Methylomonas sp. 11b: one gene and its partners. The protein of the gene in region 1 binds, or shares a complex with, the protein of each later gene. Links are inferred from orthologs where the notes say so. Each region holds a gene or a part of one and is shown in the gene's direction. Other genes may lie near its edges.

Evidence for each region. The genes of interacting proteins can lie anywhere in the genome.
Region 2: the proteins of METH11B_RS0117960 (region 1) and eno are in contact, whole or in part, in a solved structure (PDB 2FYM), measured with the Escherichia coli proteins. The link is inferred for Methylomonas sp. 11b from one-to-one orthologs.
Region 3: the proteins of METH11B_RS0117960 (region 1) and pnp are in contact, whole or in part, in a cryo-EM structure (PDB 9QH0), measured with the Escherichia coli proteins. The link is inferred for Methylomonas sp. 11b from one-to-one orthologs.

The regions. Positions count from the first base shown.
Region 1 is NZ_KI911557.1:3,740,965-3,749,318, reverse strand. Bases 2,712-5,699 are described here. They hold METH11B_RS0117960 (Rne/Rng family ribonuclease), read left to right. Parts: upstream 2,712-3,085; coding sequence 3,086-5,314; downstream 5,315-5,699. Other genes in these bases: METH11B_RS0117955 (carbon-nitrogen hydrolase), read right to left, coding at 5,381-5,699. Also shown: signal peptide peptidase SppA, read right to left, coding at 86-1,069; METH11B_RS0117970 (HAD-IA family hydrolase), read right to left, coding at 1,077-1,724; 23S rRNA pseudouridine(955/2504/2580) synthase RluC, read right to left, coding at 1,708-2,667; more of METH11B_RS0117955, read right to left, coding at 5,700-6,265; METH11B_RS0117950 (agmatine deiminase family protein), read right to left, coding at 6,339-7,370; ltrA (group II intron reverse transcriptase/maturase), read right to left, coding at 8,322-8,354. UniProt on the Escherichia coli protein: Endoribonuclease that plays a central role in RNA processing and decay. Required for the maturation of 5S and 16S rRNAs and the majority of tRNAs. Also involved in the degradation of most mRNAs.
Region 2 is NZ_KI911557.1:2,095,985-2,099,265, reverse strand. Bases 1-2,989 are described here. They hold eno (phosphopyruvate hydratase), read left to right. Parts: upstream 1-847; coding sequence 848-2,131; downstream 2,132-2,989. Other genes in these bases: ispD (2-C-methyl-D-erythritol 4-phosphate cytidylyltransferase), read left to right, coding at 2,523-2,989; METH11B_RS26645 (septum formation initiator family protein), read left to right, coding at 2,250-2,519; kdsA (3-deoxy-8-phosphooctulonate synthase), read left to right, coding at 5-838; METH11B_RS0110135 (CTP synthase), read left to right, coding at 1-2. Also shown: more of ispD, read left to right, coding at 2,990-3,218; ispF (2-C-methyl-D-erythritol 2,4-cyclodiphosphate synthase), read left to right, coding at 3,215-3,281. UniProt on the Escherichia coli protein: Catalyzes the reversible conversion of 2-phosphoglycerate (2-PG) into phosphoenolpyruvate (PEP). It is essential for the degradation of carbohydrates via glycolysis.
Region 3 is NZ_KI911557.1:1,339,075-1,342,365, reverse strand. What follows is about bases 1-2,999. They hold pnp (polyribonucleotide nucleotidyltransferase), read left to right. Parts: upstream 1-460; coding sequence 461-2,539; downstream 2,540-2,999. Other genes in these bases: METH11B_RS0106190 (alpha-keto acid decarboxylase family protein), read left to right, coding at 2,743-2,999; rpsO (30S ribosomal protein S15), read left to right, coding at 107-376. Outside these bases: more of METH11B_RS0106190, read left to right, coding at 3,000-3,291. UniProt on the Escherichia coli protein: Involved in mRNA degradation. Catalyzes the phosphorolysis of single-stranded polyribonucleotides processively in the 3'- to 5'-direction. Also involved, along with RNase II, in tRNA processing.

The DNA.
Region 1 (8,354 bases):
AAGAGTTGCGCATTATCCATAAAAGCCAACAGATAAGCAACTGTCTTGCCAAAATTAAGTAAATAACTCCGACAACGCCCCTCGGCTACTGTATTGCCGGAATAGGCAAACTGCTGGCAATGGCATGACCGAACGAGGCGCCGAACTTGCCGGCCAAGCGGTCGATCAAGCGCTCCTGCGGGGTAAAGTTTACTTTTTCCTCGGTGCCGAACTGGTCGCGCGCGACACTATCAACGCTGCCGAAATCGTCCGCCAACCCCAGCCTGACGCCTTCCGTACCGGTCCAAATCAGCCCGGAGAACATCTCCGGCGCTTCGACTTCCTTCAAACGTTTGCCGCGTCCTTCCCGCACCGCACCGATGAATTGTTGGTGTACTTGATCCAGCAATGACTGCATATGCTTGCTTTCTTGCTGATTGACCGGCGAGAACGGATCGAGCATGGCTTTGTGCGCGCCGGCGGTCAACAAGCGCCGCTCCACGCCCAGTTTGTCCAACACATCGGTAAAACCGAAGCCATTCATGATTACGCCGATAGAGCCGATGATACTGGCCTGATTCACGAATATCTTGTCGGTAGCCGAAGCAACATAATAACCGCCGGATGCGCACATATCGCCCACTACCGAATAAATCGGCAATTGCGGATGTTCGACTTTCAAGCGCCTGATTTCATCGTAAATGTATGCCGATTGTACCGGACTGCCGCCGGGCGAATTGATATTGAGGATGATACCCTTGGTATTTTTATCCTTGGCTGCATCGCGCAAGCCCTCAATCACCGTATCGGCGCCGGCGGCCTCACCTTCTACAATCTGCCCCAACACATCGACGATAGCCACATGCTCGCCCGTACCGGAATCGATGCCCTCCTTAAATTTTGGATACACCGCTATACCCAACGCGACAGTCAAATAAGCAAAGGTCAGCAGCTTAAAGAATATTCCCCAGCGCCGCGCGGCTTTTTGCTCATCGATCGCCGCGAACGCCAATTTTTCCAGCACCGACTTTTCCCAACCGGGGCTGTTTTCAGCATTATCTTCGGGAAGATCGTAATTATTCTCCACCATTTGTCTCCTATATGATTCCGATTAAGTCGGTGGGGTAGTTCACACACAACAAGGGATTGTACTTTTGCAAGGTTGCCGCGGAATGCGCCCCGCAAGTGACGCCGACTGACGCGACTTGCGCATTTAAAGCCATTTGCAAATCGTGCACCGAATCGCCGACCATCAAGGTCCGCTGTTTATCTACGCCCAGTTCGGCCATGATTTCATCCAGCATTAGCGGATTGGGCTTGGAAGCCGTTTGGTCCGCGCAGCGCGTGGTAGAAAACAAACCTGCCGCACCTGTCGCATTCATTGCCGCATGCAAACCCGTGCTTTTCTTGCCGGTCGCCACAGCCAAGTGATACCCTTGGTCACGAAACTGCTTCAACATCTCATGCACACCGGGAAACAAGTCGTCAGGGCCAATTTTCTTGGTAAAAAAGGTTTTCGCGTAATCGGCAGCGATCTTTTGACGGATATCGGACTCTTCATCCGGAAACAATTGCTTCATCGCATTTTCGATGCTCAAGCCGACAATGTCCCTGACAGCTTGCACGTCTGGCACCGCACATTCGCAATTCATCGCCGCTTGCTGGATGCAATGCACGATCCAGTCCACCGAATCCATCAAAGTACCGTCCCAATCGAAAATAATTAAATCAAAGCGGTTTTTCATGATTCAGCAAGTCTTGTAAATCCTCGGGTAAAGGCGCCGTGAAGTGCAGCACGGCACCGCTTACAGGGTGGGCGAACTGCAATTGCTCGGCATGCAAAAACAAACGTTTGTAGCCGCGCTTTTTAAAGGTTTTATTCGTACTGTCATCGCCGTAGCGGTCGTCGGCCACAATCGGATGCCCCAACCAAGCAGCATGCACCCTAATCTGATGGGTGCGGCCAGTCTTGGGTGCAGCATGCACCAAGGTCACATCCTGAAACTGCTTCAAGCGGGTGAACAAGGTTTCCGCGGATTTGCCGGCTTGGCTGACCACCACCATCCGTTCGCCACCTTGGGCGACGTTTTTCAACAAGGGCACCTCGACTAACTGCTTCTTGCGTTGGAACTGCCCAACCAGCAAGGCAAGATACGTCTTCTGAATACCATCGCCGCGAAAAAGTTCATGCAATAGCTTCAATACCGAGCGCTTCTTGGCAATCAACAGACAACCGGAGGTTTCCTTGTCCAGCCTATGCACCAGCTCCAAAAATTTCTGTTGCGGCCGAACCTGTCTTAGCCCCTCGATCACGCCGGAACTGACGCCGCTACCGCCATGCACCGCAAAACCCGCTGGCTTGTTCAACACGATAAAGCCGTCGTCTTCGTAGAGAATGTGGTTTTCCAGGCTGAACTTCAAGGTGGGCTGAACGATGATTTCGTCTTTTTTTTCCGCGACTCTGACCGGGGGAATTCGCACAATATCGCCCAACTGCAACTTGTAACTGACGTCGATACGGCCTTTATTGACCCGAACTTCGCCCTTTCTAACCATGCGATAGATACGGGTTTTGGGGACGCCTTTGAGATAAGTGATCAGAAAATTATCGAGCCTTTGTTCGCTGTTTGCCTCGGTAATCTCTAGCCATTGTACTTGCGGATTGGTCTGATTTTCTGCGGTATTCATGCAGCAAATAATAACAACATATCCGCCAGCCATGTTTAAAATTGCTGCTGTCAATAAACATTGCTATATTAGGCTAGTTTATCTTTGGATAGACTTTAGCTATAAAAATTTAAAGACCGGGGTTTCAGCGTTGTGTCTTCGCGCTGACCTAAAAGAATTTTTTCGGGTTTTATCGCTCAACCCATGATGAGCGAGCTGCATCCTTAGAATAGAGTTCGGTATAACAGACCTCCCACTTTTCAAGCGCCACCCTCGGCAATGCCGATAACCCGCTGCGACAATTACTACAACTAATTGCAGTTTTCCGTCAGTCTGGCCGCTCACTTAAGTACATATTGGGAAACACGCCGCCTTTATCCGCGACAACCAAACCTGTTTAAGCTCTAAGTAGGATACAAATTACAATAAGGATAATTTAATGAAAAGAATGCTTATCAACGCCACGCAGCCCGAAGAGCTGCGGGTGGCATTGGTAGATGGTCAGAAACTCTATGATTTCGACATCGAAGTTCCTTCAAAAGAACAAAAAAAATCTAACATTTATAAAGGTATCATCACTCGGGTAGAACCCAGCCTAGAAGCCGCCTTCGTTAATTACGGCGCCGAAAAACACGGTTTCCTGCCGTTCAAGGAAATCGCTCCTGAATATAGAACAGGCGATAACGAAGAAGGTAAATCCTCCAAGTCCAATATTCGCGAAGGCCAGGAAATCGTCGTTCAGATCGAAAAAGAAGAACGCGGCAACAAAGGCGCGGCGCTAACGACTTACATCAGTCTGGCCGGCACCTACTTGGTGCTGATGCCGAACAATCCGAAAGCCGGTGGGATTTCCCGCCGCATCGAAGGCGACAACCGTAGCGAATTGCGCGAAACCATGGCTGCTTTGGAAATTCCGGACAGCATGGGCTTGATCATCCGCACCGCTGGCTCCGACAAAAACGTCGAAGAGCTACAGTGGGATTTGAACTACCTGCTGCAACTCTGGGAAGCCATCGACCGTTCCAGCAGCGAACAAACGGCGCCCTTCCTGATATTCCAGGAAAGCAACGTGATCATTCGCGCCCTGCGTGATCACTTGCGCGGCGACATCGACGAAATCCTGATCGACCAGGAAGGCGCCTTTAAGCTGGTGCATAACTTCCTGAAACAGGTGATGCCGCACAATCTGCACAAGGCCAAACTCTATCAGGACAGCGTGCCCTTGTTCAGCCGCTATCAAATCGAAACCCAAATCGAAATGGCCTATCGCCGCGAAGTGTCTCTGCCTTCCGGCGGCTCGATAGTCATCGATCATACCGAAGCATTGACTTCGGTCGACATCAACTCGGCGCGCGCCACCAAAGGCAGCGACATCGAAGAAACCGCGCTGAACACCAACCTGGAAGCGGCCGACGAAATCGCCCGCCAACTGCGTTTGCGCGACTTGGGTGGCTTGTTCGTCATCGATTTCATCGACATGATGTCGAACAAAAACCAACGCGAAGTGGAAAACCGCTTGCGCGATGCCCTGAAAATCGACCGTGCCCGCATCCAGACCGGTCGCATCTCGCGGTTCGGCTTGATGGAAATGTCCAGACAGCGTCTGCGTCCCTCACTGGGCGATTCGACGCAACTGACTTGCCCTCGCTGCAAGGGCCAAGGCACCATCCGTAACGTCGAATCCGTCACGCTGGCTGTATTGCGCTTGATCGAAGAAGAAGCGATGAAAAAAGGCACCGAGCGCGTCATCGCCCATCTGCCTATCGATTGCGCGACGTTCTTGTTGAACGAGAAACGCGCGGCGATTCAGGAAATCGAAACCAGACTGCAAGTAGGCATTATCGTGTTGCCCAGCAAACATCTGGAAACGCCGTCTTACGACATCGAACGCATCAAATCGGCCGGCGAAGTTAGCGAAGAAAAAGCCAGCCATTTGCATATCAAGGAAGAAGATATTTCAGTACCGGAATTTGCCAAACAGGCCGGTCCCAAAGCCGAAAAAGCCGCTATCAAGGAGTTTTTACCAGACTCCCCTGCCCCCGTACAAAGCAAAAAAACCTCTGCCGGTTTGATTCAACGCTTCTGGCAGCGTCTGATCGGGAGTAGCAAAGCCTCAGAAAGCTCTGAAGCCGCTGAAAAAAGCAGCGAAGACAAACCCAGATCCGGTAGAAACAATCGCCGGGACCGTGGAGATCGCGGCGACCGAGGGGAGAGAGGCGAGCGCTCAACATCAGGTCGTAACAACAACCGCCGTAACAACAACCGTCGCCCACCCAACGGCGCGGCAAATAGTGAAGCTACCGGCAACTTACCGGCCGAGCCGAAACAAACCGTGGCTATTGACCAGGAAAACGGTGGAGACGCCGCTGCAACCGCCAAAAAAGAGAACGGCGGGCAAGAACGTAGCCGCCGCAGCCGTAGCCGCAGACGCGGCCCGCGCAACGGCGGCGAGAGACGTCCCGAGCAAAGCGCCGGTGGCGAAGCTGGCGAGAATAGCCAAGCGGGAAATCAAGACGGCGAACGTCCAGCCCCCGCGTCCAGCTATTCCGAAGGCGGCGAAGCAGCCAGCCAGCCGCGCTCTTATGACAGAGAGTTCGCCGAGCGCAGCAACAATCGCCACAGCGAAACACCTCAAGAACCTATCAGCCGTAGCGCTAGCGAAGACTGATTAAAAAAGCCGGGCAACAGTTCTTGCTGTTGCCCGGCTTTCTCAAGTCGCTGAACTCATCAGCGTTTAATCGATAAACCGTCTCTTCAAATCGGCATACTCATCTATCCGGCGATCCCGCAGAAACGGCCAAATGCGTCTGACATCTTCGCTGCGCTGCGCATCAAGTTCGGCAAATAACAACACATCCTGACTATCGTCAGCGCTGCTTAGAATCTCGCCTTGCGGGCCGGCGATAAAGCTATTTCCCCAAAACTGAATGCCCGGCGCCTGATCCGGCGCAGCTTCAAAACCGATGCGGTTACACGAAATAACTGGAATGCCGTTCGCCACCGCATGCGCGCGTTGTACCGTAATCCAGGCATCGCACTGGCGCTGCTTTTCAGCGGCGTCATCTTCGGGATTCCAGCCGATTGCGGTCGGATAAATCAAAACATCCGCGCCAGCCAGCGCCATCAAGCGCGCCGCTTCCGGATACCATTGGTCCCAGCAGATCAACACCCCCAGCTTGCCTATCGAGGTTTTGATTGGGGTAAAACCCAGGTCGCCAGGCGTGAAATAAAACTTCTCGTAAAACCCAGGATCGTCAGGGATATGCATTTTCCGGAACGTACCGGCGATGCTGCCGTCCCTATCAAACACCACGGCAGTGTTGTGATACAAACCCGGCGCGCGTTTCTCGAAAATGGTCGAGACAATCACCACCTGGTTGGCCTTGGCCACTTCAGCCAGCGTTTCACAAGCCGGGCCGGGAATTGGCTGCGCCAAATCAAAACAGGCAGTGTCTTCACTTTGGCAGAAATAATGATCGAGATGTAGTTCGGGCAAGACCACCAGATCGGCGTTCTGTTGGGCAGCTGTTTCGATTTGACGGATCGAATAAGCCAGATTGGTTTCCCGGCCGCGATTGCAAGGCTGCTGCACGGCGCAGGCGATAATCGATTTTTTCATGGTTAATCGGCTTTAAAAACTAGGTAGGGTGCAATAGCGATAGCGTATTGCACCGAGAAATTGGGTGAAGACTTTAGAAATTCAATTTCACAAATGCCGGCACCTGCATGCTCGCGCAATGCAAACTGCCATACTGATGTACTAATGGCCGACAAGGCGTGGCGATAATTTCATGATTAGGGAAGCAGGTTTTCAGCCGCTCCAGCGCCACCGCATCCATCGCGTCTTCATAAACCGGCACCAACACTGCGCCGTTGATGATCAAAAAATTCGAGTAATTAGCCGGCAATTGCTGGCCTTGTTCGTCAAAAATTGGTTTTGGTAAGGGCAACGCCACTAACTGATACGCTTCACCATTTGCGGTTTTAAAGGTTTTTAACTGCGCTTCCATATTTTTCAAACTTTGGAAATGCGGATCTGCGCTGTCTTCGCAAGCCGTGTAAGCAATCGTATTGGCGTCGCAAAACCGCGCCAGCGTATCGATGTGCGCATCGGTATCGTCGCCTGCCAGATTGCTTTGCTCGACCCATAAAATCCGCTTCGCGCCCAAATAGTTTTGCAACTGCCCGGCAATTGCCGCTTCCGACAAATCCGGATTGCGGTTGGGGTTGAGCAGACAATTTTTGGTGGTCATCACGGTACCTTGACCGTCCGATTCCACGCTGCCGCCTTCCAGCACCAGGTCCAGCGTCGCGGTAGGATGGCCTTTGAAAATCGGATGCGCAAACAGCGCCAGATTCAAGGCATCGTCGGCCGCATGCGGATATTTCTTACCCCAGCCATTGAATCGAAAGTTAAGCAACTGCACGCTGGCTTTAGGATGCTCCCATTCCATCGTCAAAAACACCGTATCCCGCAGCCAAATATCGTTGTAATCGGCCTGCACCATATGAATTTTGTCGTTGTGGCCCAGTTGCGTCTGAATATGCTGCTGATGCTCGCCGTCCTTACAAATAATCACCAAGGGCTGAAAGCGGCTGATGGTAGTGGCGACAAAATGATAGGTGTCTTCGACGGCGGACAGATTGGTAAAGTCGCCGCTGTGATGCGGCCAAGCAATGATAACGGCTGATTGTGTTTCCCATTCTGCTGGAAAGCGAATCATGAAGTACTCCCTGGATAATGTGGCTTTGAGAAATAATGCCTTATTGTATCAATGCTGACCGGTTAGGCCTATTCCACGGAATTTTAATGTCATTGCGGCGTATGCCTGGATACAGAAGCAAGGTGCTAACATCAAGAAACAGCCGAAGTGCTGTTCGCAAAGCAGGAAGGGAGAAATAACCGGAGATGGATGATGAGCCCGCCGGCGGGGGATTCGACAGCCTAAACTGTAGTTTCCAACCCGCCAGCCTACCGCCGATGCCGTTGGCGAGGTCAGACTCGAGGTCTGTAGTCAGTCAGAAATCCCGAAATTTACCGTGAGGCCGCACTAACCAAGACATCTGCCATCATTTCAGCCAATTATGAACAAAATACGAAACCACGATTGCTCGAGGGATTCGACGCCACTATGCACCAATTTGAATCTTTCCGTACCCGCTCTTTACGTGGTAATTGCCCCTAACGTTCAATCCTCAGACAGGACACGCGTTGCCGCTCATTTGTTCCACTCGTCATCGACCGCTTGCGCAGTGTTAACACCGCAGTAGCGCTCTGCGTTTCATTCTGGCCTTCCGGCCGATTTTTTCAAGCGGGAATATTGATTTTGCGGGGGGTTATTGACGCAGTTTCAACAATTAGGGCATCAAGCTGGACGTTGAAAGTAACGCCGTATCCCTTAGACCTGATAACAATTAGAAATAAATTGGCGCGCTTACTAATAACCTTGGGGCGCTATAAAGAGCGCTTAGCGCAGATTGATAATCAGGTCTGGAGGGCGCTATGGCCTTGCTGCGGTAGAGTCGAGATGTGGCGCGGTAGCATTAGATTTGGCTTGCTGTTTCCGTCCCTTTCGTTTGACGGTGTCCTAATAGCCTTGCCTTAACCCCGTTTCCACACCCCGCTCATCGAACCGGACTGGCAGATTTCCCGCATCCGGCTCTCGGACAAAATATCACGCGTTCGCCCACGGTTCGTCACACCCCAA
Region 2 (3,281 bases), 1.6 Mb from region 1 along the record:
AAACATGCAATTATGTAATTTCGAAGTCGGCCTGGATAAGCCGTTTTTCCTGATCGCCGGCACCTGTGTGATCGAAAGCGAACAAATGACCATGGATACCGCCGGTAAATTGAAAGAAATAGCCGACGAGTTGAATATTCCGTTTATCTACAAATCCTCGTTCGACAAAGCCAACCGTTCTTCATTGGGAAGTTTTCGCGGTCCGGGTCTGGAAAAAGGTTTGCAGATCCTGGAAAAAGTGAAGCAACAATTGCATGTGCCGGTTTTGACCGACGTCCATGAAGATACACCGCTAGAAGAAGTTGCGGCGGTGGTCGATGTGCTGCAAACACCGGCGTTTTTGTGCCGCCAGACCAATTTCATCCAAAGCGTCGCCGCTTTGGGCAAGCCGGTGAATATCAAAAAAGGCCAGTTTTTAGCGCCGTGGGATATGGCCAATGTCGCTGCTAAAGCCAAAGCCACCGGCAATCAGCAAATCATGGTTTGCGAGCGCGGCGTGTCGTTTGGCTATAATAATTTGGTTTCGGATATGCGTTCGTTGGCTGTGATGCGCGACACCGGTTGCCCGGTGGTATTCGACGCCACTCATTCCGTGCAGTTACCGGGCGGGCAAGGCAATGTTTCCGGCGGTCAGCGCGAGCATGTGCCTGTTTTAGCGAGGGCGGCAGTGGCAGTGGGCATTGCCGGACTTTTCATGGAATCGCATCCCAAACCGGAAGAAGCGTTGAGCGACGGCCCCAACTCCTGGCCTTTGCACCGCATGAAAGAATTATTGGAAATGTTAGTAACGATAGACCGGGCTGTTAAATCCACCAGCCTGATTGAAACCACTCTATAGGGCAAAATAATGGCAAGAATAGTAGACGTAAAGGCAAGAGAAGTTCTGGATTCACGCGGTAACCCGACCGTTGAAGCGGAAGTGTATTTGGCATCCGGCATCATCGGTAGTGCGATGGTGCCCTCCGGCGCATCCACCGGCGAACGCGAAGCGATCGAATTACGCGACGGTGACAAAGCTCGGTATTTGGGTAAAGGTGTATTGAACGCCGTTAACTTCGTCAACACCGAAATTCGCGAAGCGGTCGTCGGTATGGATGCCAACAACCAAGCCGCGTTGGACGAAAAAATGATTGCCTTGGACGGCACCCCAAGCAAAAGCCGCATTGGTGCCAATGCCATCTTGGGCGTTTCCATGGCTGCCGCGCGCGCTGCTGCACAAGAAGCCGGTGTACCGTTGTACAAATTCCTGAACAAATCCGGCGAATTTATTTTGCCTGTACCGATGATGAACATCATCAACGGCGGTTCGCATGCTGATAACAGCGTTGATTTGCAAGAGTTCATGATTCTGCCTGTCGGCGCGCCAACCTTTCGCGAAGCGATCCGTTACGGTGCGGAAGTATTCCACAACCTGGCTAAAGTATTGAAAAGCCGCGGTTTAGCGACCACTGTGGGCGACGAAGGCGGCTTTGCGCCTAACTTGTCTTCCAACGAAGAAGCCATCGAAGTGATCCTGGAAGCGATTGAAAAAGCCGGTTACAAAGCGGGCGTTGACATCTATCTGGGTATGGACGCTGCTGCTTCAGAATATTTCGATGACGGTAAATACGTGTTGTCTGCGGAAAATCGCAGTTTCAACTCCACAGAAATGGTCGATTTCCTGGCAGCGTGGGTTGATAAGTACCCCATTATCTCCATCGAAGACGGTCTGGACGAAAACGATTGGGACGGCTGGAAATATCAAACCGAAAAATTGGGCGGCAAAATCCAGTTGGTCGGTGACGATTTGTTCGTGACCAACCCTGCTATCCTGAAAGAAGGTATCGAGAAAGGCATCGCTAACTCCATCCTGATCAAAGTCAACCAAATCGGTACCTTGACCGAAACCCTGGCGGCTATCGATATGGCTGCTGCTGCCGGCTACAGCGCGGTAGTTTCTCACCGTTCCGGCGAAACCGAAGACACCACCATCGCCGACTTGGTGGTCGCGACCGGCACCGGCCAAATCAAAACCGGTTCATTGAGCCGTTCCGATCGTGTTGCCAAATACAACCGTCTGATGAAAATCGAAGACGAGTTGGGCGACAAAGCCAAATACGCCGGCCGCAGCGCGTTTAAAATGCTGAAATAAAAAGCGTAGGTTGGGTTAGCCCTAAGCGGTAGCGAAGGGCGTAACCCAACGCGTTGGCATTAAATGTTGGGTTACGCTCTGATAGAGCTAACCCAACCTACATTGTTGAGAATTCGCTATAAAAACGCTCATCGCCATCATCATCCTATTAATCGTTCACTTCCAGTATCGGTTGTGGCTAGGTGATGCCAGCGTCTCGCAGATTAGCGATTATCGGGAACGTCTCGACACCCTGACCAAGGAAGCCCAGGAAAAAAAGGAACGCAACGATTCCCTGTATGCCGAGGTGCTGGATTTGCGCCGTGGCTTGGAAACCATCGAAGAGCGTGCCCGCTATGAATTGGGCATGATCAAGGAAAACGAAACCTTCTTTCAAGTGCTTGAGTAGAGCATGAATCAAATTCTTAGATGCTGGGCGGTAGTCCCGGCAGCCGGCGTCGGCAAACGTATGCAAGCCGACCGCCCTAAACAATATCTACCGCTGGCCGGCAAAACCGTCATTGAACATACCTTAAATCGCTTATTGCAATCCGGTGCGTTTCAAGCCGTGGCTGTCGCTATATCGATTGAAGATCCGTATTGGCCGGAATTAGACGTATCCAAACATCCTGATGTGATTACCGCACCGGGCGGCAAGGAGCGGGCTGACTCGGTGCTGTCGGCGCTGAAAGCTTTGCAGGGCCAAGCCGCCGAGGACGATTGGGTGCTGGTGCATGACGCCGCACGACCCTGTCTGACGGCTTCTGATATTCATCTGCAAATCGACACGCTCAAAAACGATGAGGTCGGCGGCATTCTGGCGCTGTCTTCACACGACACGCTGAAACACGTCGACGGCGACACCATTACCGCAACGATAGACCGCAAACATGTCTGGCGGGCGTTGACGCCACAAATGTTCAAATACGGCATGCTGCGCGACGCTTTGCAGCAAACCGAAGGCAATCCGGCCGTTACCGACGAGGCCAGTGCATTGGAATTGTTGGGCTACAAACCCAAAATCGTCGAAGGCCGACCCGACAACATCAAAATCACCCGGCCCGAAGATCTGGCGCTGGCGCAATTCTACATGGAGCAACAAGCATGATCCGAGTCGGTCAAGGTTACGACGTCCACCGTTTCAACGACGGCGATCACATCATATTGGGCG
Region 3 (3,291 bases), 2.4 Mb from region 1 along the record:
CCAGGAAAAAACCGCAAAGTTTCTACACCCTATTGTGGAAACAGCGGCTACACGGCCATCACACGGTGGCCTTTATTTAATCAAAATTAATCGATAGGGATTAAGAATGTCATTAACCGCAGAACAAAAGAAAGCCATCGTTGAAGAATATCGTTTGTCAGACACCGATACCGGTTCAACCGAAGTCCAAGTTGCCTTGTTGACCGCCAACATTAATCAACTGACTCCGCATTTTGCTACGCATAAAAAAGACAACCACTCGCGCCGCGGCTTGCTGCGCATGGTAAACCAACGCCGCAAATTGTTGGATTACCTGAAAAACACAGAAGTTGCGCGTTATCGCTCGTTGATCGAGCGTTTGGGCATCCGTAAGTAGCACCAAAACTGGAAACGGCGCATCGGGCGCCGTTTCTGCTTTAAGGCACATTTCAGCATAACCTTTAAACAAAGGAACCTTATAGTGAATCCTATCAGGAAAGAATTTCAGTACGGCGATCGTCTCGTCACCTTATCCACCGGTGAAATTGCCCGCCAAGCCAATGGCGCGGTGATGATCGATGTCGAAGGCACCTCGCTGCTGGTGACAGTGGTGGGTAAAAAAGAAGCTAGCGGCGGCGATTTTTTTCCGCTGACCGTTAACTACCAGGAAAAAGCATTTGCGGCCGGTAAAATCCCCGGCGGGTTTTTCAAACGTGAAGGCCGTCCTAGCGAAACAGAAACCCTGATTTCCCGCCTGATCGACAGACCGATTCGTCCACTGTTTCCAGAGGGTTTCACTAACGAAGTGCAAATTATTGCCACTGTTGTGTCGCTGAATCCTGAAGTGGATACCGAAATTCCTGCGCTGTTGGGAGCTTCCGCCGCTTTGGCCGTATCCGGTTTACCTTTCAACGGCCCCTTGGGTGCGGCTTGCGTTGGATACAAAGACGGTGCCTATTTATTGAATCCTGACAAACCAGCACTGAAAGAATCACAGCTGCAATTGGTAGTTGCCGGTACCCAGCATGCGGTTTTGATGGTTGAATCCGAAGCCGATTTATTGTCCGAAGAAGTGATGTTGGGTGCGGTATTGTTCGGTCACGAGCACATGCAAGTGGCGATTAATGCGATTAACGAATTCGCCGCTGCGGTTGGCACGCCGGCTGTGACCTGGACACCAGCGGAAACCAACACTGCATTAAAAGCCGCAGTGGCCGCCGAAGCTGAACAAAGCATCAAAGCCGCTTACCAAGTGGCGGAAAAACTGGTTAGGCAAGACACACTTAGCGCAATCAGAAGCGCGGTAGTTGAAAAACTGACTGCCGATGGCCTGTATAACGAAAAAGACATCCGTAACGTCATCGAGCACCTGGAATACGATATCGTGCGAGGTGCGATTCTGAATGATCGCAAACGTATCGACGGCCGCGATTTGACCACCGTCAGACCGATTACCGTCAGAACCGGTGTGCTGCCTAGAACCCATGGTTCTGCATTGTTTACCCGCGGCGAAACCCAAGCCTTGGTTGTGGCGACATTGGGTACCGAGCGCGACGCGCAAATCATCGATGCATTGTCCGGCGAATACAAAGATCCGTTCATGTTGCATTACAATTTCCCTCCCTATAGCGTTGGCGAAACCGGTTTTGTCGGTTCGCCGAAGCGTCGCGAAATCGGCCATGGCCGCTTGGCGAAACGCGGTGTAGCGGCAGTGTTGCCTAACATGGCGGAGTTTCCTTACGTGATCCGCGTGGTTTCGGAAATCACCGAATCCAACGGCTCCAGTTCCATGGCATCGGTCTGCGGAAGCAGCTTGGCCTTGATGGATGCCGGAGTGCCTATCAAAGCACCGGTTGCCGGTATTGCGATGGGATTGATTAAGGAAGGCGATCAATTTGCGGTATTGTCCGACATTCTGGGCGACGAAGATCACTTGGGCGACATGGACTTTAAAGTGGCCGGTTCCGAAAACGGCGTCACCGCGCTACAAATGGACATCAAGATCGACGGTATTACCGCCGAAATCATGAAAGTTGCATTGGAACAAGCCAAACAAGGCCGTCTGCACATTTTGGGCGAGATGAACAAAGCCTTGTCCAGCACCCGTTCCGAAATGTCCGACTTCGCGCCGCGTATCATTACCTTCAAAATCGATCCGGCTAAAATCCGCGAAGTGATCGGTAAAGGCGGCGTTACTATCCGCGCTATCACCGAACAAACAGGTGCCAGCATCGATTTGACCGACGACGGCGTGGTTAACGTAGCCTCTGTTGACAGAGCGGCTGGCGAAGAAGCCAGACGGATGATCGAAGAAATCACCGCCGAAGTCGAAGTGGGTAAAACCTACGAAGGCAAAGTCGTGCGTCTGATGGACTTCGGTGCATTCGTGACCATTTTGCCGGGCAAAGACGGTTTGGTGCATATTTCGCAAATCTCCGACGAGCGCGTTGAAAAAGTCAGCGACAAGTTGTCGGAAGGCGATGTCGTCAAAGTAAAAGTGCTGGAAATTGACCGTCAAGGTCGCGTGCGCTTGAGCATGAAAGAAGTCGATAGCGAGTAACTTCGTTCGACTCCGCAACAGAAAGGGCCGCAAGGCCCTTTTTTTGTGGCTGAAATTTTTGTTGAGCTATGAATGTCTGTTGACTTTTTAGATGGGGCTTAGCAGTATTGACCCCTAATCGTCTTGTTAAAAGCGGTTGAGCGGCATTGATCATATACGCGTCGGTGCTCACGGTTTGATTCTATTCGGAGGTTACAAAGCGCATGAGCACTGCCAAATTCGACACGATTGGACAATACCTCCTCAAACGCCTATATCAGGCCGGTGTAAAAGACATCTTTGGTGTGCCTGGCGACTATGTGCTGGGATTTTACGATCTGATGATAAAAAGTCAGGTTCGGCATATAGGTACCACCAGGGAAGATTCCGCCGCCTTCGCTGCTGACGGTTATGCGCGTTGCGCGGGCATGGGCGCGTTGGCGGTGACATACGGTGTCGGTGCTTTAAATACCGTCAACGCTATAGCCGGCGCTTACGCGGAATCCTCGCCGGTGGTGCTTATCAGCGGCGCACCCGGCGTTAGCGAGCAAAAAGACGATCCGCTAATTCATCATCGTTTTGGACCGTTTACGTTCCAGCGGGAAATTTTCGAACGCATTAGTTGTGCGTCGGTGGTGCTCAACGATCCAGTGATCGCCTTTCGGCAAATAGACCACGCCATCGAAGCGGCGCGTCGCTTTTGTAAACCGGTTTACATCGAGCTTCCTCGCGACTTGGTAATGGCAGAGGGCTACCCAATGCCTACCGAGACG